DNA from 3 places in the Oceanobacter sp. 4_MG-2023 genome. Region 1 is predicted to be linked to each of the others. Evidence: predicted binding sites of a transcription regulator. Region 1 holds the regulator's gene; each other region holds the start of a gene.
What was found. Region 1 encodes LexA, which represses DNA repair genes until DNA is damaged. Its sites were predicted from a motif close to TACTGTNTANNTANACAGTA; they were not measured.

Region 1 (6,708 bases):
GCCAGCGGGATTCGTTCTGCTGCTATTGTGACCGCACTGGCTGATGACGACGGACTGGAAGACCGGTTACAACAATTGCAGTGCTGGTTTCCGCCTCGAAGAGAGCGTTTTGGTGAGGGGGTAGAAACCTTGAAAATACGGAAATCACAACACCTGTCACCCCGGATCTGTACGATTTGTAAGCACTGAACTGCCTTTATATCGCCTGTTGGCATGGTATTTTCTGACACTGGCGTTGATAGATGTCTCTTTGGGCTTGAAAAGCGATGGGCTGTCCCCACCTTGTAGCCATGACATGTAGCGACCACTCGTATTGTGAGTGGTCGCCGGTTTTTTGATACAGGTAACGGAGTACACCGTGGGTGTACTGAGACAGGAGACAGGCATGACCGTAGCTAGCAAAGAAACGCTTGGTTTTAAAACCGAAGTAAAACAACTGTTGCATTTGATGATTCACTCCTTGTATTCCAACAAGGAAATTTTCCTGCGTGAATTGATTTCCAATGCGTCGGATGCTTGCGACAAATTGCGTTTTGAAGCGTTACAAAACGACGCTCTGTTTGAAGGCCAGAGTGAACTGGCGGTGCATATCGATTTTGATGCCGATGCGCGCACCCTGACCATTACCGATAACGGCATTGGTATGAACCGGGATGATGTTATCAATCATCTGGGTACCATTGCCAAATCAGGTACTGCCGAGTTTCTTGGCAACCTGACTGGTGATCAAAAACAGGATTCCCAGCTGATCGGCCAGTTTGGTGTCGGTTTCTACTCTGCCTTTATTGTGGCCGACAATGTCGTGGTGGAAACCCGTCGTGCCGGAGAAGCAGCGGACCAGGGGGTTCGGTGGGAATCCGCCGGTGAAGGCGATTTCTCGCTGGAGCCAATCGACAAGCCTGAACGCGGTACAAAAATCATCCTGCATCTGAAAGCCGATGAAGCTGAGTTTGCTGATAACTACCGTCTGCGCTCACTGATCAAAAAGTATTCTGACCATATTGCGGTACCGGTTTTCTTGCCACCAGAAATCAGTGCCGATGACGAGGCTGAAGACAGCGAAGCCAGCAAGGCACCTGAAGCGGTTAACCAGGCCAAAGCCATGTGGACCCGCTCCCGTTCAGAATTGACGGATGAAGAGTATCAGGAGTTCTACAAACACATTTCCCATGACTGGAATGAGCCACTGACCTGGATGCACAACCGGGTGGAAGGCAAACTGGATTACACCAGCCTGCTGTATATTCCCTCCAAGGCACCGTTCGACATGTGGAACCGCGACAGTGCCCGGGGCCTGAAGCTGTATGTGCAACGCGTCTTTATTATGGACGATGCCGAGCAGTTCCTGCCGCTGTACCTGCGTTTTGTAAAAGGGGTGCTGGACTCCAACGACCTGTCGCTGAACGTCTCTCGTGAGATCCTGCAACAAGACAAGCAGGTCGACAGCATGCGTTCGGCACTGGTCAAACGTATCCTCGATACCTTGACCAAACTGGCGAAAAACGACAGCGAAAAATACCAGACCTTCTGGAACGAATTTGGTGACGTATTAAAAGAAGGCCCAGCGGAAGACAATGGCAACAAGGAAAAAATTGCCGCCTTGTTCCGCTTTGCCACTTCGACCAGCGAAGGCGAAGCCCAGACCGTTAGCCTGGCGGATTATGTCGCGCGTATGCATGAAGGCCAGACAAAAATCTACTACATCACCGCCGAATCCCACGCGGCTGCCATGGGTAGCCCACACATCGAATATTTCCGCAAAAAAGGTATCGAGGTCCTGTTGCTGACCGATCGTGTGGATGAGTGGATGGTTGGTCATCTGAATGCCTTTGATGGCAAGTCATTCCAGGACATCACCAAAGGTGAACTGGACCTTGATGAACTCGCTGATGAAGATGAAAAGAAACAACAGGAAACCCTGCAGGAAAGCCATAAAAGCCTGACTGAGCGGTTGGAAAAAGTACTGCCGGATGTCAAGGATGTACGAGTCACCTCACGGTTGACCGATTCTCCCGCCTGTCTGGTGGTCGGCCAGTTTGATATGGGTGGCCATATGCGGCGCATGCTGGAAGCCGCTGGTCAGTCGATGCCAGAGCCGGAGATTACGCTGGAAATCAACCCGACGCATCCGCTGATCGAGCGTCTGGATCATGAACAGGATGAAGACCGTTTTGCTGAACTGGCTGGTCTGATCCATGCCCAGGCGCAGTTGGCCGAAGGCAGCCAGTTGAAAAATCCGGCGGAATACGTAGGTAAACTGAACAAACTGCTGCTGGATCTGATGAAGTAAAGCGCGTGCGCCACCCGTGTTGGCGGGTGGCGAACTGCTTCAAATTAGCGTCAGTTTTTGTAATCTGTGCATGTTACCGATTGCCGGGCACTGCTAATATGCCCGCACTTGTTATTTGATGCCCCGGCCGCAGTTCTGCTGGCCGGGGTTTACTGTTTTTGGGGGAATTATGAAAGGAATGACTCTGGCTGTTCGTCGGGTTATGGCTGCTTCTGCACTGTCATGCCTGGCAATGAGTGCCCAGGCGGGTGGCGCTCTGGATCTCAGTCTCGCCAATGATGCTGTCCGTATTGCTTATGATGGTACGCAGGCAAGCTCAGGCTTGCATATGAACCTGTCGGCCCTGCACGATATGGACGATGGCAATATGCTGGGTGCCGGTGTACATGTTGTCGATTTGCGCAAGCCGCACGGTAATCTGTATATCGGAGTGGGTGCCAAGGCCTTTGCTTTTGAAAGTGACCACTACGATGGTGCAGCTCTGGGTGTTGGTGGCTTTTTCCGTGCTGCCATTCCAACTCATCCGGATGTCAGTTTCGCCGCTTACGCCTATTATGCGCCTGCGGTTGTCTCTTTTGGTGATGCCGAAAACCTGATCAACAGTGATTTTCGTGCCCAGTATGCGGTGATTCCTTCCGCCCGTGTCTATGCTGGTTATCGTTATAATGGTATTCGTGTCGAACATATGGATGAACGCTACAAGTTGGGTGATGGCTGGCATTTGGGCCTGACACTGGACTTCTGATCTGTGGCCGCCATGAACTGGGTTGGACAGACCAATCAGCGCCTGTATCAATGCCGGCTGCTGCTGGAGCAATTACCTGCAGCCGCGGAGGCGAACCTGGGTCAGGCTTTGACTCAGGGGTTAAATGATGCAGCGCTGTTGCAGCTGCTGGCCGCTTATCGGTGTTATCTGAATGAGCTGGCACAGGCAGCCGGTGTGAACAGCCGAGTGGAATCGCTGCCACAATTGTTGCAGCAAACGTCTCTGGTGACGGGTGATATGCGCCAGTGGCAGGCGTTGTCCGAAGACGTGTTCAGCTGGTTTTACCGTTTTTTGCAAGCGGTGGAACAGCTGGGTTGGCCAGCGCTATCAGGCGTGGAGCCAATGTTGGCGACGCGCCTGATTACCTCGACGGCCGACGATCCGGTGTCGGGGGATGGAGAGGATGTGTCCGGTTGGCTGGCCTGCTTTCATCAGCTTATCGATGAGCAACGAGCCAATCAGCGCGAATCCTGAAATTCTGCCCTGCGTGTGTTTGTCGCACCTGTGTTAGACTGATCAGTCACTTTTTATGAGACGATATATGGCACGCTTTTTCGAGATTATTGAGCTTTCCAATGGGGATGTTGCATTACGTCGGGCCGATGAGCAAGACGGTGATGCATTAATGCGAATCCACTTTTCAGAGGATGCCAAAGCCAGCTTGAGTGAGCACCATATGGATGTTGCACGTGTGATGTTGGAAGCCGGTGTCCGTAAGGTCAGCGAGCTGTCGGGCATGGATGTGGATGATGACTTTGATGTTGAAGAACACAGCTATCCGCTGCATTAAATGCTTCGCTGGGTAATGAAAAAACGGGTAGCCTGGCTACCCGTTTTTTATGCGCGACTGTTATATGTATGTCAGAGGTTTGGGCGGACCTGTACCAGTACGACATGGCTGCCACTCTGCCGTGCCAGACTATGCAAGCGGCGACGTTCACGCTGGCTGATATTCCCTTGCCATTCAATAATCAGGTGACTATTACCACTGTTGAGAATGCGTTGGCACAACAGTTGTTGGGTATCTGCCTGGAGATCGATATGAATAACCGGTGCCTTGTCGAGATTCATATCAGCCAGTGATCGTTTGTTCAGCGTTCGGTTAGGGCTGAGCCACATCAGCCAGCGGTCACTGGCATTACAATGCGCCAGCATGGGTAATAGCTGCATCGGCTGGATCGCGCTGTCATCAGAGACAATCACTTCGGTCAGGCTGCCACAGGCGTGTGGCTTGCTTGTTATCGGGTTGATACTCGTAAACGGCAATACGGGCTGACGATCGACTGGCAAGCTGAGTTGGCGCATACAAAACCTCGTGAATGACTACTGACCGATACTGGCTGTCTTGTCTGGGCGGATTGATTAGTGATTACGGCGGATGACTCCGACATACAAACCTTCGATATTGAATTCCTGCTGACGCAAATCGACTTCGATCGGTCGGTAGGCGTCGTTTTCGGCGTGTAACAGCACCTTGTTACGATTTTTTTCCAGGCGTTTGACGGTGACTTCGTTTTCGACCCGGGCCACCACAATCTGACCGTTACGGGCGCTTTCACACTTGTGTACCGCAATCAGGTCGCCATTAAAAATCCCGACGTTTTTCATGCTGTCGCCTTGTACTTCCAGCAGATAATCGGCACTTGGCTTGAAGAAATTGGCGGGCAAGCTGCAGTATTCCTCGATATGTTCCTGGGCAAGGATCGGCTCACCGGCAGCCACGCGGCCAACGACTGGCAGGCCTTCCGGTTCCGTGCCGATAATCCGGATACCCCGGGAGGCACCGGGCATGATGGCGATTGCGCCTTTGCGTGCCAGTGCCTTGAGATGTTCTTCTGCGGCGTTGGGGGATTTGAATCCCAGTTCCTTGGCGATTTCTGCACGAGTGGGTGGAAAACCGGTTTCTTCCAGTGCGGATTTGATCAGGTTGAGTACCTGCTGCTGTCTGGCGGTGAGCTTGATCATAGGGTTTCCATATCTGTTTATCTGTACAGTAGATGTGAATATATACAGTAAAAAACACTGTGTAAACCCACAGTAGTTGATCTTTTCCGGGTTGGTTGCCTGCGAGGTTCCGGTACTGGGCTGTTTCTGATTCTCAAATTACTTTTCATTTTGCGAATCAAAAAACGTCATGCCATGGCAAAGTCAGGTATTGAGAGGCATTACGTTTTGTTATTGAGCTGATATTCAGGGTTTCTGGTGCAGGCCAGGATATTTTATAAAATATTCCGGCATCGCTGTAACCCGCATTAATAAAGGGTTTTTATGTTTCTAGGGCTGGCAAATATGGTGTTTTTGTATCGCCGGATACGCCGCTGGAAAGGGTATTTCAAAAATTGGCACAACGGCTGCAATACCCATGTAACCCCGGTTAACGACTGGCTAGAGCAGAGTAAACAAGGGGTTAACAATGAAATGCTTGAACGTTTTTACAGCCTATAAAATACCTAAAATGCAATGAGGATTACATTATGACAACTTCAATTACGGCGCATAAAACCAGACAGGGTGGTTTCGTTATGACCTCGGAGCTGGTGCTGCTGGTGACTACCATGGTGGTCGGTTTGACAGTGGGTCTGGTGACCATGCGCGATGCACTGACAGCAGAAATGGAAGACGTTGCGGAAGCCATTGGCAGCCTGGATCAGACCTACGCATTTAATGGTCTGGTGAATGGCGAAAGTACCGCCGCCGTCGAAGGGTCGGTTTATGGCGACGCGCCAGATGTGATTGCCGGGGACAATACCGAGTTTACCTTCGTCACCGCCACCGCACTGGAAGGTGGTGCAACGGCTGCCAGTCTGGGTGCCAGTTCTGCTGCTGTTGCAGGGACCTTGACTGCTCCTTGATCGCCTGATCAGGTTCTGACCAATGGGTCAGAACCTTTATTCGTTCAGTGGTTACGGAGGAATGGATCATGAAACGCAGATTAAACGGCAGTGCCATTGTTGGTTTGACGGTATTTTCTATTTCAGCGTTGCTGACCGCGGTGCTGGGATATCGCCAGATCGACAAGATGAATTACCACACGGTGCTGGTGGCTAACCAGACCTTGACCGCCGGTACCCTGGTGACTGAAAACACACTGACGATGCACGAAATTGAAAAAACGGATCGACAGGCGCTGGATGCCAGTCTGGTGGTCGGCAAGGTGCTCAAGGTGGCTAAACAAGCGGGCATGCCTTTTTATTTTGGTGAGCTTGCGGCTCCGGATATCCCGACGTTATCGGAACGACTGGCGGATAATCGTGTTTTATATACCTTGACCGTCAGCCACGGTTCCATCCCGGTTTCGCAAATACAGTCTGCAGACCGTTTTGATGTGCTGGTCAAGAATGCCCAGGGCGTGCGTAAGGCGGCCAGTAATATTCGTATGGTTGGTTCCATGAAAGCGCTGCGGGCAAGTGCGGGTAAATCGGGCAATCATTTGTCGTATCAGGGAGATACCACGCTGGTGATTTCGATATTGCCGGAAGAGGTGTATCCGCTGGCGGCGATCAATAATTCGGATACCGTCAGTCTGGTGCTGCATAATCCGGCGACGGCAGAGGTGGCCACCCAGGCTGTCTGGATGCCGACAGCACCGCAGAATCATACGATTGATGTTTATTCCGGGCTGACGAAAAAAACTGTCATTGTTCATCGCTAG
Region 2 (6,708 bases), on a different contig from region 1:
TTCAACGATCTCTTTAACGCCATTTTTTGCGCACAGCGCAACCTCGGATGCCTTGATACGGCGCGATGAGTTCGTAATGTCAGGGGTTGTGTCGCCAACACCGCTACAAAACAACTTCAAACCACCACCAGAACCCGTGGATTCAACTTTAGGAGTACGAAACTTGCTCGATTTGCCAAAACGTTCAGCAACAACTGTAGAAAATGGATAAACCGTCGATGAACCGACTATGCTGATGTAATTACGCTCAGCAAAAGCACTTTGGCTGAAAACTGATGCCAATAAAACCACACCGGCAGCGAGAGAATGTTTCATGCGATATCCTTCAATGTGACCTGATGATGTCCAGCAGGCAAATCGTTGTCGAAAGGAGGAATTGTCCCGGAGCTGTGTTACATCTACGTGACGCCCCCTTGTTTATTACAAATATGTTGCATTTTGGTTACAGGGGCCTTTTTTTTACCAGACAACAGAACAGTCATACCCCGGTCGAGGCATTACTTTTGTCGTATTGTCTTAAATATTTTTTGACATCATTGATCTCGAGTGCGTCTGTATTGCCCGCGCTAAAAAAGAAGTAAACTTCCTAAAAATAATTTCAAAATCAGGAATCCCTATGAAAGCCAGACCAAAAGACGATTGTGAGCCGAAACCGGATGGAGAACTGACGTTACGGCTGATCCCGTCAAGAGGTGACACCAATACTCATGGGGATATCAGTGGTGGTTGGGTCGTCGCACAAATGGACCACGCGGCCGAAACCGTTGCCAATCGTCTGGCCCAGGGGCGTATTGCCAATGTGGCGCTGGAATCCGTTGTCTTTATGTCTCCGATACGTATCGGAGCGGCGGTGTGTTTTTATACCCGCGTGCTGGAGATCGGCTCATCGTCGATCCGGATTGGCATCGAAGTATGGACCCAGAACCCGAATGAAAACGAGCGCAGAAAGGTCGTGGATGCCGTCTTTGTTTATGTGGCCATTGATGACACCGGGCGTATTCGCCGGGTCCCTCGCTGACCAGGATTCGTCGCTCCTCGATTCCAGAGCAACGTATGCAGCAGCCTGACCGGCCTCGTCACACCAGACCGGTCAGCCGCCAGTTGTATCAATGTCTACAGCGCCTGTAACTTGGCAAAACTGAGCACCAGCCATTTGCTGCCGACATCTTCAAAGTTCACCTGTACCCGCAACCCCGGCCCCTGGCCTTCGAACTGCATTACCGTGCCTTCCCCAAACATCTCATGGTAGACCCGACTGCTCAGGCCAAAAGGCCAGTCCGCCGATATATCTGCTTGCAGTCTGTGATTCCCCGTTCTTGATCGTCGGGCACTCAGAGGTCGTGATACTGTATTTTTCAAACGCACTTCATCCATCAGTTCTGTCGGGATTTCACGAATAAATCGCGAAGGAGTACTAAAATTTTCTTGCCCATGCAAACGTCGGCTCTCGGCGTATGTGATCACCAACTGATCCATCGCCCGGGTGATACCGACGTAAGCCAGACGCCGTTCTTCTTCCAGTCCATCGGCATCATCCATCGACATCTTGTGAGGAAACAAGCCATCTTCCAGACCGGTTAATACCACCTGGGGAAACTCCAGTCCTTTGGCAGAGTGCAGCGTCATCATCTGCACCGCATCTTCATGTTCATCCGCCTGCCCCTCTCCGGCATCCAGCGCGGCGCTATCGAGGAACTGCGCCAACAGGCTGATATCCTCATCATCACCACCTTCAAACACCTTGGCGGCATTCACCAGCTCTTCCAGGTTTTCGACTCGGGCCTGGCCTTTCTCACCTTTTTCCTTGCGGTGATGCTCAATCAGGTTGGTTTGGGCAAGTACCTGCTCCACCAGCTCATGCAATTCAAGGTCGTCAATGCCGACACTCATTTCATCAACCAGCGTCATAAAACCAGCGACAGCCGTACCAGCCCGTTTTGACAGGCCGCCGGCCGCTACCACCGAAGCACAGGCATCCCACAGTGAACAACCCTGATCCCGCGCCACTGAGCGCAAGGTATCGAGGGTTTTTTCGCCAATGGCCCGGGCTGGAATATTAATCACCCGCTCAATGGCTGCATCATCCTGGCGGTTGAGCAGCAAGCGCAGATAGGCCATGGCGTTCTTGATTTCCAGACGCTCGTAAAAACGCTGGCCACCATAGATGCGATACGGAATCCCTGCCCGCAGCATGGCTTCTTCCAGCGTTCTGGATTGCGCATTGGAGCGATAGAGAATGGCCATATCGACCCGGGCACGCCCCTGCTTGGCCCAGACATCCACCAGATCGGCGATATAACGTGCTTCGTCCTGCTCATTAAACGCACGGTACAGACGAATCGGATCACCCTTGGCACCGGTGGTATGTAACTCCTTGCCCAGGCGGCCACTGTTGTTCTTGATGACGGCATTGGCAGCATCCAGAATCGTCGCCGTGGAGCGGTAGTTTTGCTCCAGCTTGATCATTTCTGCACCCGCAAAGTCCTGTTGGAAGTTGCGGATATTGCCTACATTCGCGCCACGCCAGCCGTAAATCGACTGATCGTCATCCCCCACTGCCATAACTGATACGGTGTTACCGGCCAGCAAACGAATCCAGGCATATTGGATATTGTTGGTATCCTGGAATTCGTCCACCAGAATATGGCTGAAGCGTTGCTGGTAATGTTGCAGCAAATCGGGGTTATGCAACCAGAGCTCGTGGGCACGCAGCAGGATTTCACCAAAATCGACCATGCCATTTTGCTGACAGTTGTCTTCATAGATTTGATAAAACTGCTGCAGGGTGCGAGTAAAGTTATCGGCCGACGGGATAACATGCGCCGCACGGCGCCCTTCGTCTTTCTGTTCGTTGATAAACCACTGCAATTGTCTTGGCGGGTAACGACTGTCGTCGATGTTGTTGGCTTTCATCAGTCGCTTGATCAGGCGCAACTGGTCATCGCTATCCAGAATCTGGAAGTACTGGGGCAAGCGGGCTTCACGCCAGTGATGCTTCAGCAATCGATGCGCCAGGCCGTGAAAGGTACCGACCCACATGCCACTGGCAGGTACATCCAGCAGTTGCTCCAGCCGGCCACGCATTTCCCTGGCCGCCTTGTTGGTAAAGGTTACCGCCAGCACAGCAAAGGGTGAGACGTTTTCCACCTTGAGCAACCAGGCAATCCGGTGCACCAATACCCGTGTTTTACCCGAGCCGGCACCGGCCAATACCAGCTGGTGAGGAGATTGGGCAGCCACCGCGTTGCGCTGGCCGTCATTTAATTGATCAATTATCAGTGAAGTATCCATGTCGCGAGTTTACCAGATTGCAACCGTCACGGCAGATTCTGATCGACAATCACCCTGTTTATCCGTACAGCGGGAGATTTAACAGGACGATGACAGTGAGGCACTCTATAATCCGTGACCAAATTTTAATTATTCGGACTCATTAGAGTGAGAAATAGCCCGATTCTGGCCGAAATATCCGCAGCCATCCCCAACTTACGTAAATCTGAAGTCAAGGTGGCTGAATACGTACTGCGGTCGCCACAGCAAGTGATGCATATGCGCATCGTCGATCTGGCTCAAGAAGCCCAGGTCAGCGAGCCAACGATTGTGCGCTTTTGCCGGGGCATCGGCTGCAACAGTTTTCAGGAATTCAAGGTGCGAGTGGCTCAGGAAATGGCCATCACCAACAATATTGGTCAATTTGCTATCGCCACAGACGACAGCATCGACAATATTTGCAGCAAAATTGCCGATACCACCATTCAGCGGCTGCATCAGGTCAAATCACAACTGAAGCCTGAGCAGGTTGGCGTCGCCGCCAATGCCATCAGCATGGCAACCCGAGTCGAATTCTACGGCTATGGTGCCTCCGGTGCGGTAGCGATCGATGCCCAGCACAAGTTTTTCCGTCTTCAGGTGGCCACCGCAGCCTACAGTGACCCGCATATGCAAGCCATGTCTGCGGTCACCCTCGGGCCTGAAGATGTCGCAGTGGCCATTTCCCAAAGTGGTCGCACCAAGGATTTGCTTAACTCGATTGCCCTGGCCCAGCATCATGGCGCCAAGGTAGTGAGCCTGGCACCCGCCAATACTGCGGTCAGCAAACAGGCCGACTATCCGATTCATATCAATATTGAAGAAGATACCGATCAGTTTACGCCAATGACATCCCGCATTGCTCACCTGATGGTGATCGACATGCTGGCGGTTGCTGTTACCCAGCGTCGCGGCCCTGAATTTGCCCGCCACCTCACCAACATCAAGCGCAGCATCAAATCGCTACGATTGGAGCAGGGCAACGAGCCGTTTGATCCCAAAAACATCACCCGCTAGCCTCTCACCTGCCCGCAGCAGCAACTAGGTCATGGAAACATCAATCTGTCTTGTCACTGTCATTGGAATGCAACTTCGAGCATCAAACATCGTCATAGCCAAATCAATCCAAGGAGAGTGACGATGTCAGCAATAACCAAACTTGAATCTCATGAACAGGTTGTGACGTTTGATAGTCAGGGCAAGGTCGTTGTTAACAAGACCAGCAAGGTGTCTTCCAAAGTCATTGCCCGGCGGGCAATTGAAGCCCATAGCGAACGCAAGCATCTGGAACAGGACTTTGACCGCTACTACGACAACCTGCTCGACCTCTAAACTCTTGTTATTTTGCCAGCCCGACCAGTAACACTCTGTCGCTACATTGATCAGTAACCCAAATAACAGACATAAAAAAACCCGGCAAATCATTGCCGGGTTTTTAGCGGGAATCCGTTACCGCAGATTACTGTCTCAGACGAACTTACTTGCCAGTAAATTCAGGGTACGCTTCCATACCACATTCTGAAATATCAACACCTTCGTATTCAGCTTCTTCGCTCACACGCAGACCCATGACGGCTTTGATAGCGCCCCAAGCGATCAGTGATGTGATAAAGACCCAGACGAAGATAGTGATTGCACCCATCAGCTGGCCACCGATAGAAGCGCCGTCATTAGTGAACGGAACAACGATCAGACCAAACAGACCAACAACACCGTGAACAGAGATCGCGCCAACCGGATCATCAATCTTCATTTTGTCGAGAGTCAGGATGGAGACAACAACAATCAGACCACCGATAAAGCCGATGATGGTTGCAGCGAAAGGCGTCGGCGTAGAAGGCTCAGCAGTAATTGCTACCAGGCCAGCCAGTGCACCGTTCAGACACATGGTCAGATCCGCTTTGCGGAACAACACATAAGCCAGCAACAAGGCACCAATCAGACCACCAGCAGCCGCAGCATTTGTGTTAGTGAACACAACAGCAACCGCATTGGCATTGGCGATATCGCCCAGTTTCAGAACAGAACCACCGTTGAAACCGAACCAGCCCATCCACAGGATGAAACAACCCAGTGTAGCCAGTGGCAGGTTAGCGCCAGGGATTGCACGGATTTCACCGTTTGCACCGTACTTGCCTTTACGTGCACCCAGCAGTATCACACCAGCCAGAGCTGCAGCAGCACCTGCCATGTGAACAATACCGGAACCGGCAAAGTCAGAGAAACCGAAGTCATCGCCCAGGCTGAACATACCGAAGACGGACGCACCGCCCCAAGTCCAGCTGCCTTCCATCGGATAGATGAAGCCAGTCATAATGACAGCGAAAACCAAGAAAGCACCCAGCTTCATGCGCTCAGCAACCGCACCAGATACAATCGACATGGCGGTAGCTACGAACACAACCTGGAAAAAGAAGTCAGACGCACCGGAGTAGATTGAACCACCCTGGAAACCGTCTTCACGTGCTGCAAAATCACCCAGTACAGCGGCTGTATCGACATCTGCAATACCAGCCAGGAAGTAACCACCGCCGTACATCAATTCATAACCGCAAACCAGATACATGGTACAAGCGATTGCAAACAACGCGATGTTTTTGGTCAGGATTTCAGTTGTGTTTTTGGCACGAACCAGACCTGCTTCCAGCATGGAAAAGCCAGCAGCCATCCACATAACCAACGCGCCACATACCAGGAAATAAAAGGTATCCATGGCGTACTGCAATTCGTAAATATTATTTTCCATTCTAAGCCCCCCGCATCAGGCCAGATTTTATCTATTAGTTAGAACTGAAAAGGATCAGAGCGCGTCGGCACCGGTTTCACCAGTACGAATACGAACAACCTGCTCCAGAGTTGTAACAAAAATCTTGCCATCGCCAATTTTGCCAGTGTTGGCAGCCTTGGTGATCGCTTCAATAACCTTGTCAGTCAGGTCATCATCAACCGCTACTTCTATTTTTACTTTAGGCAGGAAATCAACCACATACTCGGCACCACGATACAACTCGGTGTGTCCTTTCTGACGACCAAAACCTTTGACTTCGGTAACAGTGATGCCTTGTACGCCGATCTCGGACAATGCTTCACGCACATCGTCCAGCTTGAATGGCTTCACAACAGCAGTAATGAGCTTCATAGAAAACTCCTTTTTGAGCTAAAGGGATGGGAATGGCCTATGCGAGGGCACAGGCCATTGTATGCTTTTTACATCTCGATAGGCAGGCTGTAAGACACAACGTATTTTGCAGACTCATCGATGTGACCGGCTTCATTCATCTCGATGTCCTGATCCAGGATTTTCGAGATAGTGAAAGCAACGGTATCGTTGTAAGCGTAAGTTACGTCAAGGTGCATGAAGTCATTGCCTTTATCGACTTCGCCACCCAGAGAAGCGGA
Region 3 (6,708 bases), on a different contig from region 1:
GCCATTTTTGAACAGTGCTTTCACCGTACCGGTATTCTCCAGTGCGTCATAACCGCAGAACCGGGTATCGCCGTCAATCGTCAGTCCGGTGCCATGCTGGGCACCAAAGTTACCGGCAGCACGGGCTTTTTGACGCTGCTTGTCCATTTCGACATCAAAACCGGCTTCATCTACCTTGAGATTACGCTCACGTGCTACGTCGGCGGTCAAATCCAGCGGGAAACCGTAAGTGTCATACAGGCGGAAAGCGGTTTCACCGGGAATGGTGTCGCCTTCCAGTGTTTCAATCGCAGCATTCAGAATCGCAATGCCCTTGTCGAGGGTCTTGGCGAACTGCTCTTCTTCCAGACGCAGTACCTTTTGCACATGAGACGACAGTTCAGCCAAATCAGGATAGGCCTCACCCATCTGTTCAACCAATGCCGGGACCAGAGTGTGGAAAAAGCCAATCGGAGCGCCCAGCATATGACCATGACGAACGGCACGGCGAATAATACGACGCAAAACGTAACCACGGCCTTCGTTGGACGGCAGAACCCCATCGATCACCAGAAAGCTGGTAGAACGAATATGGTCGGCAATCACCCTCAGCGACTTGTTCTCGGTATCCTGACAGCCGGTGGCTTTCGCCGCAGCCGCCAGCAACGCCTGGAACAAGTCGATTTCGTAATTGCTGTGGACACCTTGCTTGATGGCTGCAATACGCTCCAGCCCCATGCCGGTGTCTACCGATGGTTTTGGCAATGGCAGCATTTCACCGTCGGGCTGACGGTCAAACTGCATAAAAACGATATTCCAGATTTCGATAAAGCGATCGCCGTCTTCTTCCGGTGATCCTGGAGGCCCACCCCAAATATGCTCGCCGTGGTCATAAAAAACTTCAGAGCAAGGGCCACAAGGCCCGGTGTCACCCATTTGCCAGAAGTTGTCTGACGCAAAACGACTGCCTTTGTTGTCACCGATGCGGACAATTTTATCTGCCGGGACACCCATTTTTTTATTCCAGATGTCAAAGGCTTCGTCATCATCGGCATATACCGTGACCATCAGCTTCTCGACCGGCAGGCCCAGCCAGTCTTTTGAGGTCAGTAGCTCCCAGGCAAAGCGGATGGCGTCTTCTTTGAAATAATCACCAAAGCTGAAGTTACCCAGCATTTCAAAGAAAGTGTGATGACGGGCGGTGTAACCGACATTCTCTAGGTCGTTGTGCTTGCCACCAGCGCGAACACAACGCTGTGACGAGACCGCTCGGCTGTAGCTGCGCTGGTCTTGTCCGAGAAAGACATCCTTGAACTGCACCATGCCAGCGTTGGTAAACAGCAGCGTTGGATCATTGGCAGGAATCAAAGGACTGGATGGCACCACCTCGTGCCCTTTGGAGGCAAAGAAATCGAGGAATGCCTGGCGAATATCTGCGCTTTTCATACGAGGGCGTAATTCCGAAGGTTGGTTGCATCAAAGCGGCAGTATAGCGGTTTGCTCCGCTTTGTCCGAGTCCTGCCCTCTTGCAAAGCAGAAATTCACAAGAAATCGCTTGACCTGACCTCAAAACAAAATAACCATACAGTTATATTTGAATGTTCTGATATCGCAGATACATTCACATACTCCCCCTGAAATTTACTTGACTCGAGGTTATAGCCATGAATGTCGACCGTATGGTACTTGCGCTTGCCGGATGCTTTATTTTAGTGAGTGTGGCCCTGTCCCAGTTTCACCATGTGTACTGGCTCTGGTTTACTGCCTTTGTTGGCGCCAATCTGTTTCAAGCCGCGTTTACCGGCTTTTGTCCGTTGGCCATTATCCTGAAAAAGGTGGGCATCAAGGCAGGCTGTGCGTTTTCCTGAGTACTACCAGTCCCAGCGCTCGTCCTGCTCATCGTGAGCTTCACAACAGGCATCCAGTGCGTACTGAATCTGGTCTGGGTTAAACCCGCGATAGCCTAGAAAACGGTAAAGACGGGCTTTTTCTTTCTGATCAGCAAGGCGGATTTTGGCCAGTTCGCCACGCACCCCCAATTTTTTGGCGGCTCCGGCTCTGGCCAATTCAAACCAGTCAGCATCGCTGTCTGCCAATGTCATGCGGACAATATCGTCAGCAACCCGTCGCTGCCGCAACTCTTGCTGGATACGTAATGGCCCCTGCCCCCGCTGAAAACGGGTACGCAAAAAAGATCGAGCAAAACGCTCATCACTTTGCCAGCCCCGTTGAGCAAAATCATCCAGAATATCGGTCAATAATGGCTCGAAAGAAAGACGGATAGCGTCGTCGATTTGTCCATAAAAACGGCGTGTCAGCTTACTGTGTAATTCATCACGGCTGTGTTCGCGGCGGGACAGCAGGTCGATACCAGCCTGGCGTAGCTGCGGGCGCAGTTCCACCAGACTGGCGATAGTGCATGGCTCAGTCTTCTTTGGCTTCGACATTGTCTTTGTCGGCAGGCTGCTCCAGGTTGGGGACAACAATCAGCTGGGCACGGATACCGGCTTCGATTTCAGCGGCAATTTCCGGATGTTCTTCCAGATATGCGGCGGCATTGGCCTTGCCCTGACCGATCTTGTTGTTCTGGTAGCTGTACCAGGCACCGGCTTTCTGTACCAGTTCACACTTCACACCCAGATCAATAATCTCGCCCATATGGTAGATACCCGCGCCATACATGATCTGGAATTCTGCTTGTCTGAAGGGAGGAGCGACCTTGTTCTTGACCACTTTGACACGGGTCTCGTTACCAATGGCTTCATCACCCTGCTTGACCGAACCCGTACGGCGGATATCCAGACGAACGGAGGAATAAAACTTCAAGGCATTACCACCGGTAGTGGTTTCCGGGCTGCCAAACATAACGCCGATTTTCATCCGAATCTGGTTGATAAAAATCACCAGACAGTTGGCGTTTTTGACGTTACCGGTAATTTTACGCAGCGCTTGAGACATCAACCGGGCTTGCAGGCCAACGTGGCTGTCGCCCATTTCCCCTTCGATTTCGGCTTTTGGAGTCAGCGCTGCCACAGAGTCAATCACAATGACATCGACCGCGCCAGAACGTACCAGGCTGTCGCAGATTTCCAGCGCCTGCTCACCGGTATCCGGTTGGGAAACCAGCAGACTGTCGAGGTCGATACCGAGTTTTTCGGCATACAGAGGATCCAGCGCATGTTCCGCATCGATAATGGCAACCGTCTTGCCCTGTTTCTGCGCCTGCGCCATGGTTGATAAACACAGGGTGGTTTTACCTGAACTTTCCGGCCCGTAAATTTCAACAATACGCCCCATTGGCAAACCGCCGATGCCGAGCGCGATATCCAGCCCTAGGGAACCGGTAGAAACCGCGGGAATGGCTTCACGGGGCTGCTCGCCCATCTTCATGATGGCACCCTTGCCAAACTGACGTTCAATCTGACCCAGAGCAGCGTCAAGGGCTTTTTGTTTGTTCGCGTCCATTGAATATCCTCTAATCACCAGGGCGTCAAATTCACTGGCTGGCCCGGAAAGTTTTTACTGTAAATTTGACCAGTAGTTAAACACAAATTCCTATCAGCGCCAACCCGGCAAAGTGTTTTTTACTGGATGGATTCACAGTTTTTTATGCCTGCTCCAGCCAGCGGGTCAACCCCAGGATGGCATGGGCAATGGCTTGCTGGCGTACCGCAGCACGGTCACCATCAAAATGGCAACATTCGGCACCAATACGGCGATGATTCCCCCAGGCAAACCAGACGGTACCGACTGGTTTGCCGGGTACGGCTCCACCCGGCCCGGCGATACCACTGACCGACACCGCCACATCAGCACGGCTGTTACTCACCGCACCAGCCACCATTTCTCTGACCGTCGCTTCACTGACCGCACCATCCACCACCAGCGTCTCTTTCGATACATCCAGCAGTTGCATCTTGGCCTCGTTTGAATAGGTCACAAACCCGCAATCGAACCAGGCTGATGAGCCAGGCAGGTCGGTACAGGCAGCAGCGATACCGCCACCAGTGCAGGATTCCGCCGTCGCCAGACGCCAGTGGCGCAGCAGTAGTTGATTGGCAAGGTCTTCCGTCAGGCTGTTCAGATTCATAGTCTCCTCCAGATACCTCCAGTGTACCGCGTTGCAGAACGACTGGTTAGAGGGGGCGGTTCCAGGGAGCATCAACCGTTGATAATCTTGACCCACAGACCATGAACAAGTGTTTTATGATGGTTGTTTCATAGCTCCGGACATTCACCAGTGCTCTGGCTCAGTCCGTTGCTTCAGAGACGTAACAGGTCTCGTCGTCACCTGCAATTACAGCGACCACGACGCAATTACGCCCTCGGCTTTTGGCCTGGTAAAGAGCCTTGTCGGCTTTCAGCAGCAGTTGGCGGGCACTCTGCCCGGGCTGGAGGCTTTCAACCAGGCCAATACTGGTAGTGACGTGATCAGCATCTTCGAACTGTTCCGCGGCAATGGCTGTGCGTATTTTTTCTGCCAACCGATAGGCAAGCGCTGCGCTGGTATCTGGCAGAATAATCATGAATTCTTCCCCACCCCAACGGCCAATCTGGTCGCTGGTGCGCGTATTATCTTCCAGCAGACGGGCCATGCGCTTCAGTACTTCATCCCCCAGCAAATGGCCATACTGGTCGTTGATCTGCTTGAAGTGGTCGATATCCAATATGATGACAGAGAAAGACGATCCTTCCCGCTGCTGATCTTCCAGCACCTTGTCCAGCTGACGCTCAATCGACAGACGATTCGCCAGACCAGTCAGGTTATCGGTTGTGGACAGTATCGACAGCTCGCTGTTTTTACGATTCAGCTCGGAGTTGGTGTCTTGCAGTTGCTGTTCCGCCTGATGCCGCAATTCCATCTCGGTTTTCAAACGCTGGTTCAGACGCGCCAGCTTCCAGTTCCAAAGCACAATGGCCAGCATAATCACTGACACTAGCGCTGCCAGCTTCCACACCAAGTGGTAATTCACCTGTTGCTCAAATGTCACGGCGACCCAGCGCTGAAACACTTTGGAACGCTCTTCTTCAGTGATGTAGTCGGTGGCTTTATTAAACATCGAAAGCAGCTCGGGCGTATCGTTACGCACAGCAATTGCCAGCTTCCAGTCTTCATCCAGACGGCCACCAATCTTGAGATCAATAAAACGGTCCTTGCGGATGGCATGACCGATCGGGGCGATCGCTCCAATCATGCCGAATATCCGGCCTTCTTCAACCTGGCGCAGACCGGTGCTGATATCGGGCAGCTCAATCACCTCCAGGCTCGGATAATCCTGCTGCAGCTTGGTCAGCAACCCATATCCTTGAGGCACTCCGATGGTTTGCTGGTCGAGTGATTTCAGGCCATCCACAAACAACGATCGTTCCTGAATGGCAATCACCAGTGGCAAACGCAAATATGGTTTGGTGAAGTTCAGCTGACGTACGGCGTCCGGAGTTTCAAATGCCGCCGACATGATGTCGCAACGGCGGCTTTTGGCGTACTCCAGCGACTGCGCGGTACTGTCGGTCTGAACCAGGGTCAGGCCAATCCCGATACGGTCGGCCATCAGGCCCAGATAATCCGCCACCATGCCTTCGTGCTTACCGCCCGTGCCGATTTTTTCCAGCGGCATCCAGTCGGGGTTGGCGCAATAAGTAATGTTGGGCTGTTTTTCCAGGTAGGCTTTTTCGCTGGCGGTCAGCGCCATACCGCTGCCGGGTCTGGCAATATAGTTTTCATTGCCCATCCAGCGCTGGGAAATAGTTGCTTGCTCATCACGGGACAAGGAGTCCACGGCACGGTCCATAATTCCCTGCAGAATCGGCCAGTCCGAACGGACGCCAATCCGTAAATTGGCCAGATCCGGTTGGCCAATATCGACTTCACCGGAAATGGTGAGGTCATTCAACATATTGCCGGCAATCAGGTGGTTAAAGACCGCCGCTTCGCCGACTGCCGCATCAGCCTTGCCAATGGAAACGGCTTTCAGCCCGTCAATGGCATTTTTCACCAGATGCAGTTTGATCTCCGGGTATTCCTTGCCGAGCACTTCTTCATAAAAAAAGCCTCGCGGGACAGCAACGGTTTTACCTTTCAGGCTGTCGATGTTTTCGTATTTGTTACTTTTTTTACTGGCAATAATGTTTGGATTAACAGCATACGGACGGGTAAAACGGATGTACTGCCGCCGCTCCGGGGTATTCACAATATTGAGCATCATATCCAGCTGGCGATTGCTGATCATATGAAGAAAATCCCCCCAACCCGGGCCACTGATGTACTCAATACGAAAGCCGGTCTTTTGAGCAATCAGATCCATCACATCAATCGAAAACCCCTTGGGCTTGCCTTGTTCATTGAAGTTGAACGGCGGCCAGTCCATTTCATTATGAACTCGTAATACCGGGTGAGCGGCCAGGAAGTCTTTTTCTTCCTTGTCCAGTTGCAACACCTGGGTTCTCTGCAAGCCACTGCTGAGCCAGCGACGTCCCAGGTTGCTCAGTTCCTGCTCGGTCACGGATTCCAGTGCTTTTTGCAAAATATCCCGCAATATCCCCCAGTCAGGCCGAACGCCCATCCGCAGGTTGTTTTCAAAACGCGGGTCGTCGAGACCACCAATGACCTTGGTATTGTTGATCAGATGCTTGCGCATCAGGTAGTTCTGAATCGCTATACCGCCGATGGTCGCGTCAGCGTGGCCAAAGGATACTGCTTTGAGGGTTTCCAGTTGGTCGGTCAGCAGC

Region 2: uvrD (DNA helicase II) is a predicted target of LexA. The motif match lies at 3,344-3,363, and genes of this name have one in related genera.
Region 3: recA (recombinase RecA) is a predicted target of LexA. The motif match lies at 3,500-3,519, and genes of this name have one in related genera.

What each region holds. Positions count from the first base shown of each region.
Region 1 covers NZ_JAUYVV010000019.1:63,299-70,006, forward strand. The annotation lists gene Q8W24_RS13020 (thiamine phosphate synthase) at 1-189, shown strand, start outside; gene htpG (molecular chaperone HtpG) at 386-2,290, shown strand; gene Q8W24_RS13030 (YfaZ family outer membrane protein) at 2,460-3,035, shown strand; gene Q8W24_RS13035 (DUF6586 family protein) at 3,048-3,530, shown strand; gene Q8W24_RS13040 (hypothetical protein) at 3,598-3,846, shown strand; gene Q8W24_RS13045 (cell division inhibitor SulA) at 3,918-4,361, opposite strand; gene lexA (transcriptional repressor LexA) at 4,419-5,021, opposite strand; gene Q8W24_RS13055 (hypothetical protein) at 5,531-5,908, shown strand; gene Q8W24_RS13060 (SAF domain-containing protein) at 5,977-6,708, shown strand.
Region 2 covers NZ_JAUYVV010000008.1:93,557-100,264, reverse strand. The annotation lists gene Q8W24_RS08060 (substrate-binding domain-containing protein) at 1-315, opposite strand, end outside; gene Q8W24_RS08055 (acyl-CoA thioesterase) at 617-1,018, shown strand; gene uvrD (DNA helicase II) at 1,114-3,291, opposite strand; gene Q8W24_RS08045 (MurR/RpiR family transcriptional regulator) at 3,439-4,326, shown strand; gene Q8W24_RS08040 (PA3496 family putative envelope integrity protein) at 4,450-4,641, shown strand; gene Q8W24_RS08035 (ammonium transporter) at 4,787-6,055, opposite strand; gene glnK (P-II family nitrogen regulator) at 6,110-6,448, opposite strand; gene Q8W24_RS08025 (TorF family putative porin) at 6,517-6,708, opposite strand, start outside.
Region 3 covers NZ_JAUYVV010000040.1:764-7,471, reverse strand. The annotation lists gene alaS (alanine--tRNA ligase) at 1-1,425, opposite strand, end outside; gene Q8W24_RS16520 (DUF2892 domain-containing protein) at 1,644-1,847, shown strand; gene Q8W24_RS16515 (regulatory protein RecX) at 1,851-2,426, opposite strand; gene recA (recombinase RecA) at 2,404-3,444, opposite strand; gene Q8W24_RS16505 (CinA family protein) at 3,587-4,069, opposite strand; gene Q8W24_RS16500 (transporter substrate-binding domain-containing protein) at 4,230-6,708, opposite strand, start outside.